4 regions of the Lentilactobacillus curieae genome follow, and region 2 is predicted to be linked to each of the others. Evidence: predicted binding sites of a transcription regulator. Region 2 holds the regulator's gene; each other region holds the start of a gene.
What was found. Region 2 encodes Rex, which represses fermentation and respiration genes when NADH is low (regulators of the CRP and FNR family bind a similar motif). Its sites were predicted from a motif close to TTGTGAANTANTTCACAA; they were not measured.
Positions count from the first base shown of each region.

Region 1: PL11_RS03565 (NADP-dependent (R)-specific alcohol dehydrogenase) is a predicted target of Rex. The motif match lies at 1,148-1,165, and genes of this name have one in related genera.
Region 3: pdhA (pyruvate dehydrogenase (acetyl-transferring) E1 component subunit alpha) is a predicted target of Rex. The motif match lies at 755-772, and genes of this name have one in related genera.
Region 4: PL11_RS01295 (zinc-dependent alcohol dehydrogenase family protein) is a predicted target of Rex. The motif match lies at 1,639-1,656, and genes of this name have one in related genera.

Region 1 is NZ_CP018906.1:734,049-736,238, forward strand. Features, by position in the region: gene PL11_RS03560 (cytosine permease) at 1-203, opposite strand, end outside; gene PL11_RS03565 (NADP-dependent (R)-specific alcohol dehydrogenase) at 364-1,122, opposite strand; gene PL11_RS03570 (ABC transporter ATP-binding protein) at 1,270-2,010, shown strand; gene PL11_RS03575 (ABC transporter permease) at 1,988-2,190, shown strand, end outside.
Region 2 is NZ_CP018906.1:1,614,157-1,616,346, forward strand. Features, by position in the region: gene PL11_RS07815 (ABC-F family ATP-binding cassette domain-containing protein) at 1-761, opposite strand, end outside; gene PL11_RS07820 (redox-sensing transcriptional repressor Rex) at 935-1,567, shown strand; gene groES (co-chaperone GroES) at 1,763-2,047, shown strand; gene groL (chaperonin GroEL) at 2,100-2,190, shown strand, end outside.
Region 3 is NZ_CP018906.1:108,235-110,424, reverse strand. Features, by position in the region: gene PL11_RS00625 (hypothetical protein) at 1-46, shown strand, start outside; gene def (peptide deformylase) at 109-669, opposite strand; gene pdhA (pyruvate dehydrogenase (acetyl-transferring) E1 component subunit alpha) at 958-2,079, shown strand; gene PL11_RS00610 (alpha-ketoacid dehydrogenase subunit beta) at 2,082-2,190, shown strand, end outside.
Region 4 is NZ_CP018906.1:225,033-227,222, forward strand. Features, by position in the region: gene PL11_RS01290 (DUF6198 family protein) at 1-322, opposite strand, end outside; gene PL11_RS01295 (zinc-dependent alcohol dehydrogenase family protein) at 394-1,401, opposite strand; gene PL11_RS01300 (iron-containing alcohol dehydrogenase) at 1,712-2,190, opposite strand, start outside.

The sequences.
Region 1 (2,190 bases), 880 kb from region 2:
GCTAACAGAATGTATGAAATTACTCCCGCAACTACCATTGTTACAGATGCCGTCGCAAATCCACACGCAGCCATTACTCCCCCAACGTACCAAGTTCCATTATTAGCATTGGCTCCAACCCAAGTGGCAAACATGTCCCAGAACGACTGATGCCGATGTTGTTTTTCAATAACTTCAATTTGACCAAACCGTTTTTCTTCCATAATAGCTCCTAACTAAAAATCCCCTTATGCGCCGTGGCATAAGGGGATTTCAGCAGTCTATAACTGTTGTTAAGTCGTTCCTTATAGCCTCACGGGACTAATTAAAGGTTTAATTTCTAATGATTGATTATACGGTCAAATTGACATTCGCGCAATAGCTTTATTGAGCTAAATATCCACCATCAACAACAAATTCTGATCCAGTAGCAAATTTAGATTCGTCGGATGCAAGGTAAACACACATATATGCAATATCGTTAGGTTCGCCGATATGTCCCATTGGTGTTTGAGTTCTTTGTGATTGAGCCTCTTCAGCACCTGGAATATCATCTACCAATGGTGTCTTAATGTAACCTGGGTGAACTGTGTTAACCCGAACATCATAATCATTCAGCGAGCAGTGCAAAGCTGCTGACTTAGTCAATAAACGAACTCCACCCTTTGATGCGTTGTAGGCAGCTAAATTAGGATCCCCAACGAAGCCTTCAATTGATGACATATTGATAATTGAAGCCCCTAAATTCTTATTCTTCATGCGAATAATTCCTAATTTAGTACCATAAAATACACCGTCAAGGTTAATTGACATCAACTTACGCCATTCTTCTGCAGTGGTATCTTCAATATTCTTAGCAAGTGCAATCCCAGCATTATTTACTAATGTAGTAACCTGACCAAACGCTTTTTCCGTTTCATCAAATAGGTCAGTCCAACCCTGCTCATCTGATGCATCATGCTTAATAAACCGAATTTGGTCTGGGGTGCCAATTTCTTTAGCAGCCTTTTCGCCAACCTCTTCTCGACGACCAGTGATTACAACCTTAGCGCCTTCTTCAACAAACTTTTGTGCAACTGCGTAACCAATCCCTAAAGTACCTCCAGTAACGATTGCAACTTTACCTTTTAATCTATCTGCCATAAAAAAATCCCCCTTACTTGTTTTCATGTAAACGATATCACAATTTACCAATCAGCTGAAATAATTACTCTGGTGAGTTGACACTCACTTTGAAATTGATATAATTAGTTTGAAAAGTGAGTGGCCACTCACTAAGGAGGCAAACTAATGACTGACCTTATTAAAGTAACCAACGTTAATAAGTCTTATAACGGTAAGTTAACGCTTGAATCAATTAATTTAGTAGCTAAATCCAACCAAGTACTAGGTTTACTCGGTCCTTCTGGGGCCGGGAAAACCACACTAATCAAAATCATTATGGGCATGGAACATCCTGATTCTGGAACTGCGACCGTTTTTGATCAGCAAATGCCAAATCGAGAAGTATTACAGTCTATCGGGTTTATGGCTCAAGAAGACGCTTTATATTCAAGTTTATCCGCTCGCGAAAATCTTCGGTTCTTCGCAGAGTTATTTCAACTAAATAAAGATGATATTGAGAACCGAATCAACTACGTTGCCAGTATCGTCGACCTAGTTCCCGATTTAAATAGGCGGGTCAGCAATTTTTCCGGCGGAATGAAGCGGCGCTTATCACTAGCAATTAGCTTAATTGCAGATCCCAAAATTTTGATTTTGGATGAACCAACCGTGGGAATTGATCCTGAGCTTAGACGGCAAATCTGGAACGAACTCCATAAGTACCGCGATGAAGGAAAGACAATTATCATCACAACGCACGTAATGGAAGACGCCGCTCAGTGTGATAACCTCGCTATGATTAGGAACGGTAAGATAATTAGTTCTGGTTCGCCTGAAGAAATGAAACAAGCGTACCACGCAAAAGATTTGGAAGAAGTATTTTTAACAGCGGGGAGGGTTACAAATGAGAATTCTGTCAATAACTAAGCGAATCATTAAGGAAATGCGCCGTGATAAAAGAACTTTGGCGTTGATGTTTGTCGCCCCTCTATTTATTCTGACGTTAATGTTCTTTTTGTTTCAGCAAAATTCTGACGTTGTAGCAAAAGTTGGAGTACACAATGTTCCAGCAGCTGTCACTAAGCAAATCAAAAATAAGCACATTGA
Region 2 (2,190 bases):
TGTTTTACAAAATCGGTGTAATTTCCCTGATAATGTTTGAGAGTTTTGTGCGCCATTTCATAGACCTCATTAACAATCTGATCTAAGAAATAACGGTCATGTGAAATTATCAGTAACGAACCAGAATAGTTCTTTATGTAACCCTCAAGCCAAGTAATTGTGTCAACATCCAAGTGGTTAGTTGGTTCATCTAAGATCAATAAATCAGGCTTTTCAAGTAGGAGTTTAGCGAGGGCAAGTTGGGTTTTTTGACCACCAGATAATTCGTTGATTTTGTGATCATAGTCATCTTCGCCGAATCCGAATCCGTGAAGAACTCCCCGAATCTCAGCTTCGTACGAGTAACCATTATTTTGCTCAAAGTCTGCTCGAAGGTTGTCATACGTCTTGGAGAGCTCAGAAAAGTCGTCAGGGCTCATTGATGGGCCTTCCTCACTCATCTGTACTTCCAGGTTATGAATCTTTTGTTCTGTTTTCTTTAGGTCATCAAAAACCGATTCCATCTCATCGTAAATGTTTTTGTTCGAGTCAAGGCCGGTATCCTGGGCTAAATATCCCACCGTAAGGTTTTTCTTTTCTGAGATACTTCCTTCGTCTGCTGTCATCTCTCCCATAATTACTTTTACTAGGGTTGACTTACCAGCACCGTTTTGACCAACTAATGCGATTCGGCTTTTTTCCTGGATGTTTAAGTTGACTCCGGAAAAAATATTTTCGCCATTAAATCGCTTTGCGACGTCTTGGACCTGCAAAATAATCATGCGGCATCCACCTTTCTAAGTATTAACATTCTATCACACATCAGCATTCTGGAAAAAGCTATCAAATATTATTTGAAATTGTTTTCACAAGCACTCATCTTATGATAGAATAAACAGTGAAGAGAGATTCACAAACTTTTTAATAAGCAAATAAAATTGAGGAGGAATTACTCGTGACGGCTGAAAATATCCCAAAGGCAACAGCAAAACGATTGCCAATTTATTACCGTTATCTAAATATTCTCCATGACACTGGAAAAGAAAGAATTTCTTCAACGGAGCTTGCAGATGCCGTTCAAGTAGATTCCGCAACAATTCGTCGCGACTTTTCTTATTTTGGTGCGTTGGGGAAACGGGGCTATGGTTATGATGTTGATAATCTGCTCAACTTTTTCAAACAGATTTTAAACCAAGAACATTTAACTAACGTTGGCTTGGTCGGGGTTGGTAACTTGGGTCACGCTTTGTTAAACTTTAACTTCCACAAAGATGGGAATGTTAGAATTTCAGCAGCGTTTGACTCAAATGATAGTATCGTTAATACAATCCAAGATGGAGTTCCTGTCTATCCAGTTAGTGATTTGGCTAACCAATTAAAGGAACAACAAATCCAAGTGATTATTTTGACTGTTCCATCAGAAGTTGCTCAAGGAGTTGCTGATCAAGCAGTTGAAGGTGGGGTTAGGGGAATCCTTAACTTTACACCAATTCGAATTTCAGTTCCTGATAGAGTTCTGGTTCAAAATGTTGATTTGACAAACGAATTACAAACATTGATCTATTTTATTGAAAACTTTGGAAAGTAAGCATCATTAAGTCAGAGAGTTTCTCTCTGGCTTTTTTATTTTGGCTTTTTTGCATGTCGTCGGCGAATTTTTTGATTTTTAAACCGTTGAGGCTTGCATTTTAGGACTGATAATAATATTATTGATAACAGTGATTAGCACTTTTATCAAACGAGTGCTAATGTTGCTAAAAACATTCAGTATGGAGGGACTAACGTGTTAAAACCATTAGGAGATCGCGTTATTATTGAAACGCAAAAAGAAGAAGAAAAAACGGTTGGTGGCATTGTGTTAGCAGGTAACGCAAAGGAAAAACCACAAACTGGTAAAGTTATTGCCGTTGGATCTGGCCGTGTTTTGGACAATGGTAACACCGTTGCACCAGTAGTTAAGGCTGGCGATGAAGTTATGTTCGACAAATACGCAGGTACAGAAGTTGAAGACGGAGATAACTCCTATTTAGTTTTACATGAAAAGGATATTGTTGCTATCGTTGAATAGTGATTAGTTCCATTAATAATAATTAAAAATAATTTATGAGGTGGATTTAAGAATGGCAAAAGAAATTAAGTTCTCTGAAGACGCTAGAACTAAGATGCTTGCCGGTGTCGATAAATTAGCTGATACTGTAAAGACTACAATTG
Region 3 (2,190 bases), 590 kb from region 2:
CCAGACAACAATTGAATATGTAGAAGATTTAGATCGTTTAACATAAAAAAATCTCCCGAGACAATTTTTAAAATTGCCATTCGGGAGATTTTTTAGTTAGCTTAAACATTAGTAGATGAAAACCTCGTCATCAGTCTTTGAGAACGGATTTTCTTTATCAATGTGATCATAGAACAGAGTTCCATGCAAGTGATCAATTTCGTGTTGGCACACGATGGCGGGGTAGTTCTTTAAACGTAAGTGGTGGTCCTTGCCATCAACATCAGTATATTCAAGCGTAATTCTAGCTGCACGAGGAACGTATCCAGGGATATCTTTATCCACTGAGAGACAACCCTCACCTTCAGTCAGAGCTCCGCGTTGAACTGAATTTGAAACGATAACTGGATTAATAATTACATCTTTGAAAACAGGCTCTTCATTTTCATCCTCAGCAGGTACCATTACTGAAGCCATCATTTTTGAAACCCCAACTTGAGGAGCAGCTAGTCCAACCCCAGCACGGAGACCGTATTTCTCACATAATTCAGGATCTTGACTCACTTCAAGATATTCCATTAAATCATGAGCTAACTTACGATCTTCATCCGAAAGGGGAAAGCTGACCTTTTCAGCTTGTTGCCGTAATACTGGATCTCCATCACGGACGATATCTTTCATAAGAAACAAAGTTAAAACCTCCGAAGTAAAAATTTTCTACAGCTTATTTTAGCGTAAATTTCCAAAAAATACCATGGAGCGTTATCACTAAGCCTTATTAATTTTTTCACAAAGTCGAGAAATGAAAATATAGTGAAACCCGTTTACTACTTTTAAAAGGTAAGCAGTGAAAAAGTTGCTCTAAAGCAGTTGTAAGGGCTTGCAAATTTTCAGAAACAATGCTAAATTTTACTTGTGGTTGTAAAAAGATCGTTTGTGCATCACAAGTCTAGCTTTTTAGGAAAGGAAGTTATTTATATGGCAGCAAAGAGTAAGCAAGTTGTTGACTTTGCCAAGATCAAATCAACAATGAGCGATCCATACAAGAAACCAGTTCAAGTTATCGACGAGAATGGAAAGATAGTTGACCAGGAACTATTCGATACATTCAGCGACGACGAATTAGTTACTTTGATGGAAAAGATGGTTTGGGAACGTACGCTCCATGAACAAACCATGAACTTTTCACGTCAAGGCCGACTTGGTTTCTATGCTCCTACCTACGGGGAAGAAGCTTCAGAAATGGGAATTGCCCATGCAATGCAGAAGCAAGATTACCTATTTCCGGCATACCGTGACTTACCACAATTGATCCAACATGGTGCAACTGTTGAACAAGGATACCTATGGTCCAAGGGACACTACTTAGCAAACCAATATAATCCAGAAGGAACACGTTCATTATTCCCTCAAATTATTATTGGTGCTCAGTACGTACAAACTGCAGGAGCAGCTCTTGGTATCAAGAAGAACGGGGAAGAGAACACAGTTGCTTATGCATTTACTGGTGATGGTGGAACATCTCAAGGTGATTTTTATGAAGGAATCAACTTTGCGAGTGCCTTCCAAGCACCAGCTGTATTCTTTGTTCAAAACAACGGATTTGCAATTTCCGTACCTCGCCATAAGCAAACTGCAGCTGAAACATTAGCTCAAAAGGGTGTTGCTTCAGGTGTTCCTGCTACACAAGTAGATGGAATGGATATTTTAGCAACCTACCTAGTAGCTAAAGAAGCTCGTGAATTCGCGGCAGCAGGAAATGGCCCAGTTCTGGTTGAAACCTTAACTTACCGTTTCGGTGCCCACAGTTCAGCCGGTGATGATCCTAGTCGTTACCGTACTAAAGATGAAGAAAAACCATGGTTCGATCGTGACCCATTAATTCGTTTAAGAAAGGTTCTTACTGATAAGAAACTTTGGGATCAAGCTAAAGAAGACGGACTTGTTGAACAATACAAGGGTGAATTTAAGGAAGCTATGAAGAATGCCGAAGCCGCACCAGAACAAAAGGTTACCGACTTCTTGAAGACAACCTTTGAAACCCCAACTCCAAACGTTCAACGCGACATTGAAAAATACGAAGCAAAGGAGTCGAAGTAATCATGGCTAAACTAACTTATATTAAAGCAATTACCGAAGGATTAGATCAAGTTTTACAAGACGACCCAAAGACTCTTATTTTCGGTGAAGACGTTGGTAAAAACGGAGGAG
Region 4 (2,190 bases), 710 kb from region 2:
CAAAAATTGGGTATTTACCAAGGAAAAAGTCTTCAAAAATTTGAATCATAGCAGAGAATGGCACCATGAAAATCAAGTTTCCAAAAATCCGCTTAATATCAAACTTACCTACTAACAATGCGTTAAGCAATGAAATTAACATTCCTAGAATCAAGAATGCCCAAAATAGGTTCCAGTGAAGAGCAGTACCAAGGTTAGCTTCAGCAGCTGTCCAGTATGCTGATCCTAAGAATGAAGGATGAATCTTTGCACTAGTAACCAAAGTCAAAACGTTACCAGCCGAATTAATGATCAATGAAACCACAAAGTAGAACGTTGCCATTGCTGGAGATAACGTACTCCCTTTTGGCTCATCAACATTTTGAGTGTTTTCAGTCATCTATATCACCTATCTTAATCTTGATCTCCGACTTTAACAACAGCCTTACTTACATTAGTAATCTTACCAGTTAAGAAATCTTCAACTTCTTCAAGAGTAAGAACATGGCTGATCAAATCTTCAACATTCAACTTGCCGCTTGAAAGCATTGCGAGTGAATCCTTGAATGAGTATGGGTTAATAAATGAACCTTGGATAGTTAATTGTTTTTGGAAAACTTCGTAAGTGTTCATTGAGAATTTTTGAGTTGGTTTACCAACACCAAACATCAATACTTGAGCACCCTTCTTAGTTGCTTCGATTGCTTGTTCTTGAGTTTGTGGAAGACCAACAGCTTCAATAACTACATCGTAGTCAGCCGGAATCTTGTCAGTTTCAGTGTTGAATGTGTTAGTTACGCCGAAGTTTTCTTTGTTGTTAGCAAGCTTTGCTTCGTTACGGCCAGCAAGGTCAACTTGGTGAACACCGTATGCTTGAAGAATTTGGGCAAATAATTGACCCATAAATCCATCACCGATAACAAGTGCTTTTTGGTATGGAGTTAATTTAAGTAACTTGATTCCATGAACGGCACATGAAATTGGTTCAACAGTAGCAGCTGCTTTCAATGAAACATTGTCAGGAACTTGGTATACAACTGATGCAGGAGCAGTAAATTGCTGTTCAAGACCACCGTTTCTAGTAACACCAACAGCTGAAAGGTTGTTACATAATTCAGGACGGTCAGTTAAGCAGTATTCACATTGGCCACAGTAGATGTTAGGGTCAACAGATACACGGTCGCCTGGCTTAAGGTCAGTAACTTCTGAACCAACTTCAGCCACAACCCCTGAGTTTTCGTGACCTAAAACGATTGGTGGAACAGCATCAGCTGAACCTGGTAGACCAGCATACAATGCGTGGTCAGTACCACAGATACCAGCATATGCAGTATTGATCAATACTTCGTTAGGCTTTAAATCTTGAGCCTTAATGTCTTCAATTTCTAGTTTTTCTACGCCTTCTAGAACAAGTGCTTTCATGTTAATTAATTCCTCCAAATAGTAATAAAATGTCAGTATGCGAAACATTGAGCAAACATTTGTAAAATGCCATCTCAATTCAACGTCATTATACTAACACCATTTCCCTATTTGTGCAAACGGTTGTCTTTCCCGCTTATCAAGGGTTGACGTTCTGTACCACTTATTGATATCCAACGCAATTTCTTTACTAGCAATAGATTGTGCGTCACTTACCAGTTTACATTTAGCAATTTCTTGTGATTTTTTTATAAAATAAAAAAGCTCGCTAAACAGTAATCTAACGGGCTTTTAAACAAAATCTATAAAATTATAAGTTTTCTGGCGTTGATGAGTCTTGATAAATCTTCTTAACATCGTTAACACTGAGTTTGATATATCCATCCTCAGTCAGATTACCAGTTTCAACTGCACTTTGAGCCATTGCATCAAAATTGGTTTCATCCTTGATGCCCACCTCAGGAAGTGTCATTTCAAATCCAAGTGAACTAATCCAATCGTATGTTTCTTTAATTGCTTGATTAGCTGCATCGTCAACGTTATCCGCGTCGACTCCCCAAACATTTTTTGCAAATCTTGCCATTAATTCGTGAGTTGAACTATCTTGAGCAACCACTTTTAACCAACGAGGTGTCAAAATTCCTAGTCCTACTCCGTGAGTAATATCATAGTAAGCCGATAACTCATGTTCCATTGGATGAACTGTCCAACCATTAACATCCCCTAGCCCAACAATTCCGTTAAGAGCCATGGTTGCTGTCCACATTAGGTTGGCACGAGCGTCATAGT